DNA from 3 places in the Pseudomonas cichorii genome. Region 3 is predicted to be linked to each of the others. Evidence: predicted binding sites of a transcription regulator. Region 3 holds the regulator's gene; each other region holds the start of a gene.
The links. The regulator FliA, encoded in region 3, starts transcription of late flagellar genes. The targets are predictions, from matches to a motif close to CTAAAGTTTNNNNNNNNNNNGCCGNTAA.
Positions count from the first base shown of each region.

Region 1: motA (flagellar motor stator protein MotA) is a predicted target of FliA. The motif match lies at 1,178-1,205, and genes of this name have one in related genera.
Region 2: KGD89_RS08355 (methyl-accepting chemotaxis protein) is a predicted target of FliA. The motif match lies at 1,423-1,450, and genes of this name have one in related genera.

Region 1 covers NZ_CP074349.1:596,511-602,399, forward strand. The annotation lists gene KGD89_RS02660 (HDOD domain-containing protein) at 1-1,063, opposite strand, end outside; gene motA (flagellar motor stator protein MotA) at 1,264-2,115, shown strand; gene motB (flagellar motor protein MotB) at 2,119-3,135, shown strand; gene rsgA (small ribosomal subunit biogenesis GTPase RsgA) at 3,191-4,222, opposite strand; gene orn (oligoribonuclease) at 4,330-4,863, shown strand; gene KGD89_RS02685 (trimeric intracellular cation channel family protein) at 4,963-5,574, shown strand; gene queG (tRNA epoxyqueuosine(34) reductase QueG) at 5,596-5,889, opposite strand, start outside.
Region 2 covers NZ_CP074349.1:1,877,789-1,883,677, forward strand. The annotation lists gene KGD89_RS08355 (methyl-accepting chemotaxis protein) at 1-1,386, opposite strand, end outside; gene KGD89_RS08360 (CPBP family intramembrane glutamic endopeptidase) at 1,495-2,286, opposite strand; gene acnA (aconitate hydratase AcnA) at 2,366-5,110, opposite strand; gene rlmM (23S rRNA (cytidine(2498)-2'-O)-methyltransferase RlmM) at 5,258-5,889, shown strand, end outside.
Region 3 covers NZ_CP074349.1:3,966,910-3,972,798, forward strand. The annotation lists gene KGD89_RS16500 (protein phosphatase CheZ) at 1-156, opposite strand, end outside; gene KGD89_RS16505 (chemotaxis response regulator CheY) at 176-550, opposite strand; gene fliA (RNA polymerase sigma factor FliA) at 808-1,548, opposite strand; gene fleN (flagellar synthesis regulator FleN) at 1,545-2,378, opposite strand; gene flhF (flagellar biosynthesis protein FlhF) at 2,494-3,825, opposite strand; partial or broken gene flhA (flagellar biosynthesis protein FlhA) at 3,837-5,889, opposite strand, start outside.

The DNA of each region.
Region 1 (5,889 bases), 2.6 Mb from region 3:
CGCACTGCTTGCGCCACTGTTGCAGGGCGTCGGCGGAGGGCGGGGGGGCGACATCGTTGTCGCGTCTGATGCGTCGGGCATCCCAGGGCCAGATCAGGGATTCGGCCGGATGCCACAAATCTGTTTCGGCATGGATGCGAGCGCTGTTGGCGGCGTTCTGGTGAGCCTGTTGCTGGACTTCCGCCAGTGGCTGTTGCAGATAAAGGCTGGCGAGCCGCTCCCAGCGCAGGCAATGCGGGCTGTTCCAAGCCTGTTGGGCCGACAGCGCCAGGCCATTGCCCAGCAGCACGGTATTGGCTGGCTGATTCAGCCAGCGACGCAGGTTCGGGTCGGCATCCATGAGTTGCTGCTGGCGCAACGGGTCTTGATCCTCACGGGCGATGTGCAGGGCCTTGACCAGCTCGCGTCGCTCGTTGATCAGCACTTTATAGCCGCGGGTGACCCAGACCGGCAGACGCCAGAACTCGGCCAGCGCCAGGCACAGCTCCAGCAGGCTGACGCCGAACAGCTCTTTCTCGACCACGCTGCTGGACTCGCCCTTGTGAATGACCCGCACTTCCCAGTCCTCCAGAAGCTTGGGGTGCGCGAGTGCCATGGGCCACAGCGGCGACAGAAACAACAGGCTGCCCAGATGGATGTCCTGCCACAGACGGGCGAGGCGACTGGCGAACAGCCCATTGGCCTGTTGCGTGGCATGCTGGCTGATAAGGATCAACTGGCGGAAAGCGGCCGGTATGTCCTTGGGGTCCTTGGCAGGCAGGCGACCGAGCAGTATTTCGGTGCGGGCCAGCCCCAGTCGGTTGATTGCAATCTCCAGGCTTTCCGCCGGTTCCACCATGCCATGGCTTTTATGGTTGGCTTCACGCAGCACGCTCAATACCAGCTCCGGGCTTTCCTGCATCATGTCGGCGATGTCGCGCAGCGAGCGGCGGCTGTCTTTCAGCGCGTCGCGAACATGATTGTGGTTCACCGAGGGGATAGGCAAGTCCACGGCGTCCAGATGCTTGATCCAGGCATCGAGGGTCTTGGGTATCGAGTGCTTCACAGAGCTTGCGGTCGACATTGGAAGGCCTTTACAGCTGATTTTTTTATGCAGCGCAGGCTGCGATTCTTCAGGGCTGGACAGCTGTTTTCAAGCCTTTGTTCTAGGGTCGAACTGGTTTTTCACAATAACTGACTATAGTCTGGACCAAGGAGGCCGATACGTAGAACAAGAGTTTCCGCACTTGCCCCTGAACCCGACTCGATAAGTATTTTCTACCTATGGCTAAAATTATCGGCATCATCGTCGTTTTCGCGAGCGTGCTCGGCGGATACGTTCTATCCCACGGCCAGGTCGCAGCGCTGTTTCAGCCCTATGAAGTGCTGATTATCGGTGGTGCAGCCCTGGGTGCATTCCTCCAGGCCAACCCTGGCTATATGACCATGCACGTCTTCAAGAAGTCCTTGCAGATGTTCGGTACGCGTTTTACTCACGCCTACTATCTGGAAGTGCTGGGTCTGGTCTACGAGATCCTCAACAAGAGCCGCCGCGAAGGCATGATGGCGATTGAAGGGGATATCGAGGAGCCGGCTTCCAGCCCGATCTTCGCCAAGTACCCTGGCGTGCTCAAGGATGCACGCATGACGGCCTATATCTGCGATTACCTGCGGATCATGTCGTCGGGCAACATGGCGCCCCATGAACTCGAAGGCCTGTTCGACATGGAGTTGTTGAGCATGAAGGAAGAGCTTGAGCATCCTTCCCACGCCGTTACCGGTATTGCCGACGGTATGCCCGGTTTCGGTATCGTGGCAGCGGTACTGGGTATCGTGATCACCATGGCTTCCCTGGGTTCCGGCGACAAGGCCGCTATCGGTATGCACGTAGGTGCGGCCCTGGTAGGTACCTTCTTCGGTATTCTGGCGGCCTACGGCTTCTTCGGCCCGCTGGCCACTTCCCTGGCTCACGATGCCAAGGAAGAGATGAACGTCTACGAATGCATCAAGGCTTCCCTGGTGGCTTCGGCTTCCGGCATGCCACCTTCACTGGCCGTGGAGTTCGGTCGCAAGGTTCTGTATCCGGCGCATCGGCCCAGCTTCAGTGAGCTGGAACAAGCGGTTCGCGGTCGTTAAGTCATGGAAAATAATCAGCCGATAATCATCAAGCGCGTAAAGCGCTTTGGTGGCGGACACCACGGTGGCGCCTGGAAGATTGCCTTTGCTGACTTTGCGACAGCGATGATGGCGTTCTTCCTGGTGCTGTGGCTGTTGTCTGCTGCCACACCCGAGCAGTTGATCGCGGTCGCAGGTTACTTCAAGGACCCGGTCGGCTTCACTGACAGTGGCTCGCCCTATGTGATCGATCTGGGCGGCTCGCCCGAGATGTCGCCTAACCAGACCCTCAACCCCGAGGTCAAGACCACGCCGTCCCCGGATACCGTGCCTATCGAGTCGGATACCTCTGAATCCAAGGCTGAGCAGGTCGAGCAGGAGCGTCTTGAGATGCTGTTGCAGGAACTGCAGAACAAGGTTGAAGAGAACCCGCAACTGCTGAAGTTCAAGGATCAGATCCTGTTCGAGATCACTCAGGATGGCCTGCGGATCCAGATCATGGACGCAGATAACCGGCCCATGTTCGACTCCGGCAGCGCCCGTCTGAAACCGTACTTCGAGGACATTCTGTTGGCCATGGCCGACACCATTCGCACGGTGCCGAACAAGACCAGCATCAGCGGCCACACCGACGCCAAACCTTATGTGGGTAGCGGTGAGTTCGGTAACTGGGAACTGTCGGCAAACCGCGCCAACGCTGCACGTCGTGCGCTGGTGGCAGGCGGTTACCCTGATTCGCAGGTCGCCCGGGTGGTCGGGTATGCTTCTTCGTCGTTGTATGACCGTGAGCATCCGTTCAATCCGGTAAACCGTCGTATCGATATCGTCGTGTTGACCAAAAAGGCCCAGCAGCGTATCGAGGGTGATCAGAATACCGGTGGTGCGCCGCAGACTCAGCCTGCTCCGGCAGCGCCAGGGGCTCCGGGAGCGTCCACTACGGTGCCGGTCGATCCGCAGGCCTATGCCCAGCCTCACGAGATTCGGCAAAAGCTGAATATCTTCGAGGAAGGCCAGTTGCGGGCTGAACCCGCCAAAAACTGAGTGATGACAACCGATACAAAAGCGCCGCGATCATCGCGGCGCTTTTGTGTGCGTTTCAGTAACTGTCTTGCGGCAGACTGGCGATGATCGAGCGATAACTGTTCATGCGCTGCTGCTGAACCCGGCCATCTTCCAGAGCCTTGAGCAAGGCACAGCCCGGTTCACGGTCATGCTTGCAGTCACGGAAGCGGCAGGTGCCGATCAGGTCGTTGAACTCGATGAAACCGGCTTCCACATCGGCACGGCTGACATGGCCCAGGCCGAATTCGCGTATACCCGGTGAGTCGATCAGGTCGCCGCCACGGGGGAAGTGGAACAGGCGGGCAGTGGTCGTGGTGTGCGTGCCCTGGCCGGACAGCTCCGACAGCGGGCCGACACGTGTCTCGACTTCCGGCAGCAGGCTGTTGACCAGCGAAGACTTGCCCACGCCCGACTGGCCCACGAATACGCTGATATGGCCATCGAGGCGGTTCTGCAACTGTTGCATGCCATCGCCATGATGTGCCGACACTTCCATGACCGGATAACCCAGTGTGCGGTACACCGCCAGCAGGGCGTTGAGCGCCGGAGCGTTCTGCTCGTCGATCAGATCGGCCTTGTTGAGCAGCAGCAACGGGTGAATGCCGGCGTGTTCGGCGGCAACCAGATAGCGGTCGATCAGGTTGGCGTGAGGCTCGGGCATCGGCGCGAAGACAATCACGATCAGGTCGACGTTGGCTGCTACCGGCTTGAGCTGGCCGCGGGTGTCCGGGCGACAGAGTTCGGTGGTGCGGGGCAGTTGCGCAACGATAACGCCAATGCCCTGGTTGCCTGCACGCCAGACCACCTGGTCGCCGGTAACCAGCGCTGGCAGGTTGGCGCGCAAGTGGCAGCGGAAAACCTGACCACGCTGTTCGCCGTCCTGGGCTTCGACTTCAACCTGCACACCGAAGTGAGCGATCACAAGCCCGGTCTGCTCGGGGCCGAGGTCGCCGCCCTCCAGGGTTTCCAGAGCCTGCGTCTCGCGTTTTGCAGCGCGGGCGGCGCGTTCGCCCTGGATCTTTTCGATGCGCCAGTTCTGGCGGCGATTGAGTTGGCGTTTGGCCATGGGTGTTCCGAGTTGATGAAGCGAATGATTGGGTCGTACATTGAATCCGGCGGAGTCTAGCACGCCGGGGTGAGCTAAACTGCGAAGCCTAGCCAAGGAGTCGTCACATGCAGAACAAGCAAAACCTGATCTGGATCGATCTGGAAATGACCGGCCTGGACCCGGACACCGATGTCATCATCGAAATGGCCACGATCATCACCGACAGTGAGCTCAATACGCTGGCCGAAGGGCCGGTGATCGCCATTCACCAGAGCGACGAAACGCTGGCCGGGATGGACGAGTGGAATACCCGTCAACATGGCGGCTCGGGCCTGACCCAGCGGGTTCGCGAAAGCACCATCAGCATGGCTGAAGCCGAGGCTCAGACCCTGGACTTCATCAAACAGTGGGTACCGGAGCGCAGCTCGCCGATCTGTGGCAACAGCATTTGCCAGGATCGCCGCTTCCTGTATCGACACATGTCGGCACTGGAAAACTATTTCCACTACCGCAACCTCGATGTTTCCACCCTCAAGGAACTGGCTGCCCGCTGGTCGCCGGAGTTGCGCTTCAAGAAAGGCAACACCCATCTTGCGCTGGACGACATTCGGGAGTCGATTGCCGAGCTGCGTTTCTACCGCGAGCATTTCATCAAGTAATGGGTTGCTGCCTGAGTGTGGCGAATAAACCTCGCCGCACTCTTTCAGTGCGTTGATCCGCTGGTTAGACTGCGCGCCTTTGTCGCAGGTGTAGTCGCCATGTTGCTGATGCTTTATCTGATTGCCATCACGGCTGAAGCCATGACGGGCGCTTTGTCTGCCGGACGTCGCGGCATGGACTGGTTCGGTGTGGTGCTGATCGCTTGTGTCACTGCGCTTGGCGGCGGTTCGGTGCGCGATGTGCTGATTGGGCATTACCCGCTGACCTGGGTCAAACACCCGGAATACCTGGTCCTGACCAGCGTAGCGGCATTGGTGACGATCTTTATCGCGCCCTTGATGCGCCATCTGCGCTCGCTGTTTCTGGTCCTTGATGCCCTGGGGTTGGTGGCTTTTACCCTCATTGGCTGCATGACTGCGCTGGAGGCCGGGCATGGCATGCTCATTTGCGCAGTATGTGGCGTTATCACCGGCGTTTTTGGCGGCATCCTTCGGGATATCTTCTGCAACGACATTCCCCTGATCTTCCGGCGCGAACTCTATGCCAGCGTGTCATTCCTGGCGGCCTGGTGTTTCCTGCTGTGCCGCTATCTGGAGCTGCCAACCGAGCAAGGCATCCTGATTACCCTCTTCGGCGGCTTCCTGCTGCGCTTGCTGGCCATCCGCTTCAAATGGGAAATGCCGAAGTTCGTCTACAAGGACGAACACTGAGCTTACTGAACGAATTCATTCCTACAGGGCGTGCTGCTTCAGCGCCCATTCCACATGCTCGCGCACCATTTCTGATGGATGGTCGCGGCGAGCTTCCAGGGCCTGGAGGACGGGGATGGTGGAGGGGGCGTTGCCCAGTCCCACTGCCAGATTGCGCAGCCAGCGCTCGTAACCGGCGCGTCGCAGTGGCGAGCCTTCGGTGCTGCTGAGGAATTTTTCTTCATTCCACATGAACAGTTCGGCCAGCCCGGCGTTGTCCAGGTTGTGGCGTGGCTGGAAGTCGCTCTGGCTTGTGGGGCGGGCGAAGCGGTTCCA
Region 2 (5,889 bases), 2.1 Mb from region 3:
CTGGGTGGCCATCTCGGTGATGTTGGCGACCGCTTCGCTGATGCCCACCAATGCCTCGTCTGCTTCCAGCACCCGCGCAACGCCTTCCTCGGCCTGACGGTGGCCGGAGTTCATGGTCTGCACGGCATTGTTGGCCGTCTGTTGCAGTTTGGCGATCAGGCCATGGATCTGTCCGGTGGACTCCGTGGTGCGCTGTGCCAGTTGACGCACTTCATCGGCAACCACGGCAAAGCCACGACCCATCTCTCCGGCGCGTGCAGCCTCGATGGCAGCGTTGAGGGCCAGCAGGTTGGTCTGGTCGGCGATGCCTTTGATCACGTCTACCACGCCACCGATTTCATCGCTGTCCTTGGCCAGTTGGGTGACGGTCAGACCGGTTTCGCCCACGGAAGTGGACAGGCGCTGAATCGCCTCGCGGGTTTCGCCAGCGATATCCCGGCCACGGCGGGTCAACTGGTTGGCCTGCTGGCTGGCATCGGCCGCGCGCTGGACGTGGCTGGCGACTTGTTGAGTGGTGGTAGCCATCTGGTTGATGGCGGTTGCCACTTGTTCGGTTTCGACCCGTTGGCGCTCAAGCCCTGAAGAGCTGGCATTGGCCAACGAGTTGGATTTGCGTGCCTGGGTGTTCAGGTGTTCGGCGGTGTCCTGCAGGCGGGTCAGGCAGGTTTTCATCCGCGCTTCCTGGCTGAGGATCGACATTTCCAGACGCGCTTGCGGGCCTCGGCTGTCGGTGTACATCTGCGCGATCAGCGGGTCCGAAGTGGTCTGTTCGGCCAGGCGCAACAGGCGTTTGATGCCACGCTGCTGCCAGGTCAGGCCCAGCAGGCCCAGCGGCACAGACAATGCCGCGGCGAGAATGAAGCCCCAGTGGGAGTTGAGCCAGGCGCCGATCATGAAGCTCAACTGGCTGACCAGGATGAACGGCAGCCAGTCCTGCAGCACCGGCAGCCATTTGTCGCGACCCGGAATGGCCGACTTGCCCTTGTTGATACGTGCGTACAGCGCTTCGGCGCGCTTGATCTGCTCGGCGGTCGGTTTGACACGCACGGACTCGAAACCCACCACCTGCCTGTTCTCGAACATCGGCGTCACATAGGCGTTGACCCAGTAATGATCGCCATTCTTGCAGCGGTTCTTGACGATGCCCATCCACGGCTGGCCACTTTTCAGAGTGGTCCACATGTGCTCGAAAACGGCGGAGGGGACATCCGGGTGGCGAACCAGATTATGCGGCGCCTTGATCAACTCATCGTGACTGAACCCCGAGACTTCCTGGAAGATCTCGTTGCAGTAGGTGATCACACCTTTGGTATCGGTGGTGGAAATCAACCGCTGTTCAGCAGGGAATGTCCGTTCACGTTGAGTGACTGGCTGGTTGTTACGCATGGCTTTCGGTCCTTCGATCCAATAGGCTTCGGAGAGTTATCGGCAAACGAGTCTGTAAATTGAGCTTTGCAGGTAAATCAGCAGAGAATCATTGCCATGTATCAATGCTTATCGATCCAGCATCGGATAGGTGAACAGCCCGAAATGAATCAGGTTCAACCCGAAGTGGCTGATGACGGCGGCTTGCAGGCCACCGAAACGATAGGCAATGCCATAACCCACACCGGCCAGACTCGCGAGCAATACCCATTGCCATCCCGAGCCGAAATGGGCGAGCCCGAACAGTATGGCAGCGATACCGATGGCAAGCGTGCTGCCCAGCCATGTTTTGTTAAAGATTTGTTGCAGTGCGCCTTGCAGATAGGCACGGAAGAACAATTCTTCGGTGATTGTCACCAGTAACAGATTGTTCAGTAACCAGAGCGTGCCATGCTCCGGCCATTTCGCCGCCCAGCCGGTGACGCCAAGGGCAACTGCGGTGGCCATGCACAGTACGGTAGTTGCGATCAGGCTCAGGGCCGCCACTTTCATTGAGCGTGCAAGGGCCACTGACGTCAGGATCCATGGGCAGAACAACAGCACCCAGAAACCAATCAGCGGCTTATCCAGATTCAGGGACATGGAGAAGGGCGCCGCTTCAGGACTGAAGCGAACCGCGTCGAACACTTTGGCGCTGTTGAAACCGGGCAACAGATGAGCGGCCAGGGCAAGGCCCGTGACAATGAACGCGCCATGCCCGAGCCCGCGGACCCACCTGTGGCCCGACTGCCTGATACAAAATCCCGCGATCAGCAGCAGGCCGACTGCCAAGGCAGCCGGCCACTGAAGCTGGCCGTAGAACAGCGCAATGGCGTACCCGAGGCCGAGCAGACAGAAAAACACCCGGTACTCTGGGGCCATGGAGAATCTCCTGAAGCAAAAGCGGAGATTCTATGGCGTTATACCGCCCGGTAGGAGCGAATTCATTCGCGAATCACCCTCACGACGCAATCAACTGCCTCAACACATAATGCAGAATCCCTCCTGATTTGAAGTACTCCACTTCGTTGAGCGTGTCGATCCGGCACAGTACCTCCAAGTCTTCCTTGCTGCCGTCTTCACGGGTGATCTTGAGCGTCAGGCTCATGCCAGGTCGCACCTCGGCATCGGTCAGCCCGTTGACTTCCATTGTCTCCTTGCCAGTGAGGTTCAGGGATTTGCGGTTCTGGCCATTCTTGAACTGCAGGGGCAAGACACCCATGCCGACCAGATTGGAGCGATGGATCCGCTCGAAACTTTCGGCGATAACGGCTTTTACGCCCAGCAGGTTGGTGCCCTTTGCGGCCCAGTCGCGGCTTGAACCGGTGCCATATTCCTGGCCTGCAATAATCACCAGTGGCGTGCCCTCTGCCTGATAGCGCATGGCGGCGTCATAGATAGCCAGTTTTTCGCCGCTGGGCACATGCAGGGTATTGCCGCCTTCCTCGCCGCCCAGCATTTCGTTGCGGATGCGGATATTGGCAAAGGTGCCGCGCATCATCACTTCATGATTGCCACGGCGTGATCCGTAGGAGTTGAAGTCCTTGGGCTCTACACCCTGATCGCGCAAGTAGCGTCCTGCCGGGCTGTCAGTCTTGATATTGCCTGCCGGAGAAATATGGTCGGTGGTCACCGAGTCCCCCAGCAATGCCAGAATCCGCGCGCCTTGAATATCCTCGATCACCGGCAAGGGACCTGCGATGTCGGCAAAGAACGGTGGATGCTGGATATAGGTAGAGTCCTGCTGCCAGACATAAGTGGCTGCCTGCGGTACTTCGATGGCCTGCCACTGCTCGTCACCGGCGAAGACCTCGGCGTATTCCTTGTGGAACATGCCGGTATTGACGCTTTGCACGGCTTTGGCGATTTCCTGCTGGCTGGGCCAGATATCACGCAGGTAGACCGGTTTGCCGTCCGAGCCTTCACCCAGGGGTTCGCTACTGATATCGATACGCACTGTACCCGCCAGGGCATAGGCCACGACCAGAGGTGGCGATGCCAGCCAGTTGGTCTTTACCAGTGGGTGAACCCGGCCCTCGAAATTGCGGTTGCCGGACAATACCGAGGCCACGGTGAGGTCCGCGTTCTGGATGGCGTTTTCGATGGGCGCCAGCAGCGGCCCGGAGTTACCGATGCACGTGGTGCAGCCATAGCCCACCAGATCGAAGCCCAGCGCGTCCAGATATTGGGTCAGGCCCGCAGCCTTGTAGTAGTCGGTGACCACCTTGGAGCCGGGAGCCAGAGAGCTTTTCACCCATGGTTTGCGCTTCAGGCCTTTTTCCACGGCCTTTTTCGCCACCAGCCCGGCAGCCATCATGACGCTGGGGTTGGAGGTGTTGGTGCAGGAGGTAATGGCGGCGATGACCACTGCGCCATTTTTCAGCCGGTGAGTCTGGCCATCGTGCTCATACTCGGCCTCACCACTGACCTGCCCGGCATTGCCCACCGCTACGCCACCACCGCCTTCGCTTTCCAGGCGACCTTCTTCAGTGCGGGCAGGCTTGACCTGCAGGCCGAGAAAATCATCGAAGGCCTGTGGGACGGCGGGCAGATCGACTCGATCCTGTGGACGTTTCGGTCCGGCCAGACTGGCTTGCACAGTACCCATGTCCAGCTCCAGGCTGTCGGTGAACACCGGTTCCTTGCCCGGCAGTCGCCAAAGACCCTGGGCCTTGCAATAGGCTTCCACCAGTTTCACCGTGGTATCCGGACGGCCGGAAAGGCGCAGGTAATCCAGTGTCACATCGTCCACCGGGAAGAAACCGCAGGTTGCGCCATATTCGGGGGCCATATTGGCAATGGTCGCCCGGTCGGCCAGCGGCAGATCCGCCAGCCCGTCGCCATAGAACTCGACGAACTTGCCGACCACGCCTTTCTTGCGCAGCATCTGGGTGACAGTCAGCACCAGATCCGTCGCAGTGATGCCTTCCTTCAGCTTGCCGGTCAGCTTGAAGCCGATCACTTCCGGGATCAGCATCGACACCGGCTGGCCGAGCATGGCCGCTTCGGCTTCGATCCCGCCCACGCCCCAGCCTAATACGCCCAGGCCGTTGATCATGGTGGTGTGGGAGTCAGTGCCCACCAGTGTGTCGGGGAAGGCATAAGTGCGGCCATCCTCTTCCTTGGTCCAGACCGTGCGGCCCAGGTATTCCAGATTCACTTGATGGCAGATGCCGGTGCCTGGCGGGACCACGCTGAAGTTATCGAAGGCGCTCTGACCCCAGCGCAGGAAGGCATAGCGCTCACCGTTGCGTTGCATTTCGATTTCGACGTTGTCGCCGAAGGCGTCGGAATCGCCAAATCGGTCCACCATGACCGAGTGGTCGATGACCAGGTCGACCGGCGACAGCGGATTGATCCGCTGGGGGTCGCCACCGGCCTTGGCCACGGCTGCACGCATGGCCGCCAGATCCACCACGGCCGGCACGCCGGTAAAGTCCTGCATCAGAACCCTGGCAGGGCGGTATTGAATCTCGCGGTCCGAGCGGCGTTCGGTCAGCCAGGCGGCAAGAGCCTTGAGGTCGTCACCGGTGACGGTCTTGTCGTCTTCCCAGCGCAGCAGGTTTTCCAGCAGAACCTTGAGCGACATGGGCAGTTTGTCCAGGTCGCCCAGTGATTTTGCAGCTTCCGGCAGGCTGAAGTAATGGTAGGTCTGGTTGTCGATTTCGAGTGTTTTCAGGCTTTTCAGGCTATCCAGGGAGGGCATGAATGACTCCTTTTCGAGTGATGCAAGCGGTACTGGCTCCATGCAACAGGTCGGGAGCCCAGCATTCTGTGGACTGTCGAGCCGCGCCAGTGGTTCCTGATTGGGCTATCATGCGCGGCTTTCAAGTCTGCGGGGCCGGGAGTCACCATGAATACGCTGTTTATGCATTGCCGACCGGGTTTTGAAAGCGAGGTCTGTTCGGAGATATCCGATCATGCTGCGCGCCTGAATGTGGCCGGTTATGCCAAGGCCAAGCCCGATACGGCATGTGCCGAGTTCATCTGTACCGAAGAGGACGGCGCCCAGCGCCTGATGAGCGGTCAGCGTTTTGAGCGGTTGATCTTCCCGCGACAATGGGCTCGGGGAGTCTTTCTCGATTTGCCTGAAACCGATCGCATCAGCGTGATTCTGGCTCACATGGCGAGTTTTCCGGTCTGCGGCAGTGTGTGGCTGGAGGTGGTGGACACCAACGACGGCAAGGAACTGTCGAACTTCTGCAAGAAATTCGAGGCTCCGTTGCGCAAGGCCCTGACTCAGGCGGGCAAGCTGGTGGACGATCCGCGCAAGCCGCGTCTGTTGCTGACGTTCAAGAGTGGTCGCGAGGTGTTTCTGGGGCTGGCCGAGGCTGATAACTCGGCGATGTGGCCCATGGGCATTCCACGCCTGAAATTTCCCCGGGAAGCGCCGAGCCGTTCGACCTTGAAACTCGAGGAGGCCTGGCATCACTTCATTCCACGCCAGGAGTGGGACGAGCGCCTGTCCAGCGACATGACCGGCGT
Region 3 (5,889 bases):
GACTTCCTGATACAGGCCACGGTCACGAGCCTGGTTGAGCTCATGGATCAATTGCACGGCATCACCGAAGCGGCCTTTTTCAAGGCTGGCAACCAGCTCCTGCGCGTGTTTCTTCAGGGTTGACTCGAAGTCACCCAGTGAATCGTTGTTGTCCATAGCGCCCTCGCGGCATGCATCAGCTGTTGACGCGTTCAAAGATCTTTTCGATCTTCTCTTGCAGCACTTGGGCTGTGAACGGCTTGACGACGTAACCGTTCACACCGGCCTGGGCAGCTTCGATAATCTGCTCACGCTTGGCTTCAGCAGTCACCATCAGCACGGGCAGGCTTTTGAGACGATCATCCAGGCGAACCTGACGCAACAGATCGATACCGGTCATGCCAGGCATGTTCCAGTCAGTCACCAGAAAGTCAAAGGAACCACTTTGAAGCATCGGCAAGGCAGTGATGCCGTCGTCCGCTTCGGATGTGTTGGTGAACCCCAGGTCACGCAACAGGTTTTTTATGATCCGCCGCATCGTTGAAAAGTCATCAACGATGAGGATTTTCATGTTCTTGTCCAATTCGACCTCCAAGCAGTCTTTAACGCATTCAGCACCTGAACACGCTGTTCACTCAATACTGGCACAGCACACCCCCGGCTGTACGAAACGACGACGGGCTTGGCAAAACAACAGAGCACCAACCTGAACCTGCAGGCCATAGGCTCTGTCTGAACAGGCTCCTGCCCTGTCTATCCTGATACCACGTAACGCTCTGCACAGCCGGCTTGCGACAACCTGTGACCTGGATAAGTCACAAATTGCCATCAACGCGCTCGCCACTCCCCCAAACGCCCCCGCAAACGAGCTGCGCACTGGCTGTGTAACTGACTGACCCGCGACTCGCTGACCCCAAGCACTTCACCGATTTCCTTGAGGTTCAGTTCTTCGTCGTAGTACAGCGCCAATACCAGCCGCTCACGCTCCGGCAAATTGGCAATTGCATCTGCCAGCGCTGCCTGGAAACGCTCATCTTCCAGGTCTCGCGACGGTTCGAGCGAGCCGCTTGCACCATCCTCATGCAGCCCTTCATGATCGCCGTCCTGCAAGAGGTCGTCGAAGCTGAAGAGGCGGCTGCCTAAGGTATCATTCAAAATCCCATAATAATCATCGAGACTTAACTGGAGTTCGGCAGCAACCTCGTGATCTTTAGCGTCACGACCGGTTTTTGCTTCAATTGCGCGAATTGCGTCACTGACCATGCGCGTATTACGGTGTACCGAGCGTGGAGCCCAGTCACCCTTGCGCACTTCATCGAGCATGGCGCCACGAATACGGATACCGGCATAGGTTTCAAAACTCGCACCCTTGGTGGAGTCATATTTGGTAGACACTTCCAGCAGACCGATCATGCCGGCCTGGATCAGGTCTTCCACCTGAACACTGGCAGGCAGACGCGCCAGCAAGTGGTAGGCAATACGCTTGACCAGCGGCGCGTAACGCTCGATGAGTTCGTATTGCGAATTTCTGGAAGCCTTGCTGTACATTTGAAAGCCGCTCGCTGTCATTGAACAGGCCCCGCACTGGTCTGGTGGACAAGTCGTTCGACGAAGAACTCCAGATGACCACGCGGGTTGGCCGGCAACGGCCAGGTGTCAACCTTCTGGGCAATGGCCTTGAAAGCCAGCGCACATTTGGAGCGTGGAAACGCCTCGTAGACAGCGCGCTGCTTCTGCACCGCCTTGCGAACACATTCGTCGTAAGGCACGGCACCGACGTACTGCAGGGCCACATCCAGGAAACGGTCAGTCACTTTCGTCAGTTTGGCGAACAGGTTGCGCCCTTCCTGAGGGCTCTGGGCCATGTTGGCCAGAACGCGAAAACGGTTCATGCCGTAGTCGCGGTTGAGCAATTTGATAAGTGCGTAGGCGTCAGTGATCGAGGTGGGTTCGTCGCAGACCACCAGCAGCACTTCCTGCGCAGCGCGCACGAAGCTGACTACCGATTCGCCGATACCGGCAGCCGTGTCGATCACCAGCACGTCGAGGTTGTCGCCAATCTCGCTGAAGGCCTGGATCAGACCGGCATGCTGGGCTGGCGACAGGTGAACCATGCTCTGGGTGCCGGAAGCCGCAGGCACGATGCGAACACCGCCCGGGCCCTGCAACAGGACATCGCGCAAGTCACAACGACCCTCGATGACATCCGCCAGCGTGCGTTTGGGTGTCAGCCCCAGCAGAACATCGACGTTGGCCAGGCCAAGGTCGGCATCCAGCAGCATGACGCGCCGACCGAGCTCGGCCAGAGCCAGTGAGAGATTCACTGACACGTTAGTCTTACCGACGCCACCTTTGCCACCGGTCACTGCGATAACCTGTACGGGATGCATGCTGCCCATGTTATTTCTTTACCTTGTCTTGCGTAGACCGAAACCACATTACGGGCTGCATGTTCGCGAACGAACAATGCCTGGCAGACCATTGATGCAGGGACATTCCAGTAATACCCATCACTTAACCCACTCTCTTGCCAGGGGTGTGATAGAGGTCGGCAAACATATCAGCCATCGCTTCCTCGCTCGGCTCATCCTGCATTTGCACACTCACTGCACGACTCACCAACTGGTGACGGCGCGGCAGATGCAGGTCATCAGGAATACGCGGCCCATCCGTCAAGTAAGCAACGGGTAACTCATGGCCGATTGCAAGGCTCAACACTTCGCCGAGGCTTGCGGTTTCATCAAGTTTGGTCAGGATGCAACCTGCCAGACCGCAACGTTTGTAACTGTGATAGGCCGCCGTCAGTACCTGCTTCTGGCTGGTCGTCGCCAGCACCAGGTAGTTGCGTGCACGGATGCCGCGACCTGCCAGACTTTCGAGCTGCATGCGCAGGGCCGGATCACTGGCCTGCAGGCCAGCGGTATCGATCAGCACCACACGCTTGCGTAGCAGCGGGTCCAGGGCCTGAGCCAGGGACTGGCCAGGATCGACATGGGTCACCGGCACATTGAGGATACGGCCCAGAGTCTTGAGCTGCTCCTGAGCGCCGATACGGAAACTGTCCATGCTGACCAGTGCAATGTTCTGCGGGCCGTACTTGAGCACATAACGGGCTGCCAGCTTGGCGAGGGTCGTGGTCTTGCCCATGCCGGCAGGGCCGACCATGGCGATCACGCCACCCTCTTCGAGAGGCTCGACATCAGGCACGGCAATCATGCGCGCCAGGTGCGCCAGCAGCATGCGCCAGGCCTGACGAGGCTCGTCGATTTCAGGGATCATCGCCAGCAGGTCGCGTGACAGCGGGCCGGACAAGCCGACGCGCTGCAGACGACGCCACAGGCTGGCCTGCTGCGGACGGCTGCCTTGCAGCTGGTTCCAGGCCAGGGAACCAAGCTGGACTTCCAGCAGCTCGCGCAGGCCATTCAACTCATGACGCATGGAGTCGTAGGCGCGCTGCCCGACTGCTGGCTCTGCGGCGGCAGGTATGTGTGCATGAGCAAACGGGCGTGGCGGCTCTTCGAGGGTCGGCTCGATATGTTTATCGAGGCCACTGAGCGGCATGCCGGAAAACAACTGGCGATTGATCGAAGGATCGCTGTCACCGCGATTGTCCAGTTCGGCCTGAGCGGAAACGATGCGCGACTGAGTCTTGCGCAGCTCGTCCTCAAGCTCCATGTTCGGCACGCGAGGCGCCAGTGCGGACAGCTTGTAATCCAGAGCGGCAGTCAGCTCGACGCCACCGGCGATGCGGCGGTTGCCAATGATGGCCGCTTCGGCGCCCAGCTCATCACGAACCAGTTTCATGGCTTGACGCATATCGGCGGCGAAAAAACGCTTAACTTGCATGACTCACTACCTCAGCCGTTAGGCCCGACAGTCGCTACGATGGTGACTTGCTTATTGTCAGGAATTTCCTGATACGCCAGAACATGCATGTTCGGTACAGCCAATCGTCCAAATCGTGACAGCATGGCCCGGATGGGGCCCGCTACCAACAGAATTATCGGCGCCCCTTGCATCTCCTGACGCTGGGCAGCCTCAATCAAAGAACGCTGGAGCTTCTCAGCCATGCTCGGCTCAAGAAGAACGCCTTCTTCCTGACCCTGACCAGCCTTCTGCAAACTATTGAGCAATATTTGTTCCAACCTTGGTTCCAGCGTGATGACAGGCAGCTCCGGCTCAATCCCCACAATGCTTTGCACGATTGCACGGCTCAGACCGACCCGTACGGCAGCCACCAAAGCGGCGGTATCTTGACTCTTGCCAGCGTTGTTAGCGATGGCTTCGGCAATGCTGCGGATATCGCGAACAGGCACGTGTTCAGCCAGCAGGGCTTGCAGCACATTGAGCAACGCCGACAGCGAAAGAACGCCTGGCACCAGCTCTTCAGCGAGTTTGGGTGAGCTTTTGGCCAGCAATTGCATCAATTGCTGCACTTCCTCATGCCCGATGAGCTCATGGGAGTGCTTGTAGAGGATCTGGTTCAAGTGAGTTGCCACTACAGTACTGGCATCCACCACCGTGTAACCCAATGACTGAGCCTGGCTGCGCTGGCTGATTTCGATCCACACCGCCTCAAGACCGAATGCCGGATCTCTGGCAGTAATGCCGTTGAGCGTGCCAAACACCTGCCCAGGGTTGATCGCCAGTTCGCGATCCGGGTAGATTTCGGCTTCGGCCAGAATCACGCCCATGAGCGTCAAGCGATAGGCGCTGGGCGCCAGATCCAGGTTGTCGCGGATATGTACGGTCGGCATCAGGAAGCCCAGCTCCTGGGACAGCTTCTTGCGCACACCCTTGATACGCGCCAGCAATTGCCCCCCCTGATTGCGATCCACCAGCGGAATCAGGCGATAGCCCACTTCCAGACCGATGATGTCGATCGGCGTCACGTCATCCCAGCCCAGCTCTTTGGAGTCCTGAACGCGGGTCGGCGATGGCAGCAGTTCCTGTTGACGCTGAACTTCGGCCAGTGCCTCGACCTTTGCCATGTTCTGCTTCTTCCACAGCCAGTAGGCTGCACCGCCCGCCACCAGCCCCAGGCTGATGAGGAGAAGTGCGGCATGCCCGGGACCAGACCCATAACGATCATGATCGCAGCCGATACGGCCAGGGCCTTGTGCGAGGTGAACATCTGGCGGTTGATCATCTTGCCCATTTCTTCCGAACCGGAAGCACGGGTCACCATGATCGCTGCCGCTGTGGACAACAGCAGTGATGGCAATTGCGCCACCAAACCGTCACCGATGGTCAGGAGCGTGTACACACGACCCGCATCAGCGAAGGTCATGTTGTGCTGCAGAATACCGACCAGCATGCCGCCGATCAGGTTGATGAACAGAATCAGCAGGCCCGCAATCGCATCACCGCGCACAAATTTACTGGCACCGTCCATGGAACCGTAGAACTCGGCTTCCTGAGCCACTTCGGCACGACGGCGTTTTGCTTCTGGCTGATCGATCAGGCCGGCGTTGAGGTCGGCGTCGATCGCCATCTGCTTGCCCGGCATCGCATCGAGGGTGAATCGTGCGCTTACTTCGGAGATACGCCCGGCACCCTTGGTGATTACCACGAAGTTGATGATCATCAGGATCGCGAACACCACGATACCAACCACGTAGTTACCGCCGATTACCACTTCACCAAAGGCCTGGATCACCTTGCCCGCAGCCGCGTGACCATCCTGACCGTGAAGCATGACCACACGGGTGGACGCCACGTTCAGCGCCAGGCGCAACAGCGTGGCCACCAGCAGGATGGTGGGGAAAACCGAGAAGTCCAGCGGCCGCAAGGCATAGACGCAGACCAGCAGCACGACGATGGACAGTGCGATGTTGAAGGTGAAGAACACGTCCAGCAGGAAAGGCGGGATAGGCAACATCATCATTGCCATCATGATCAACAACAACA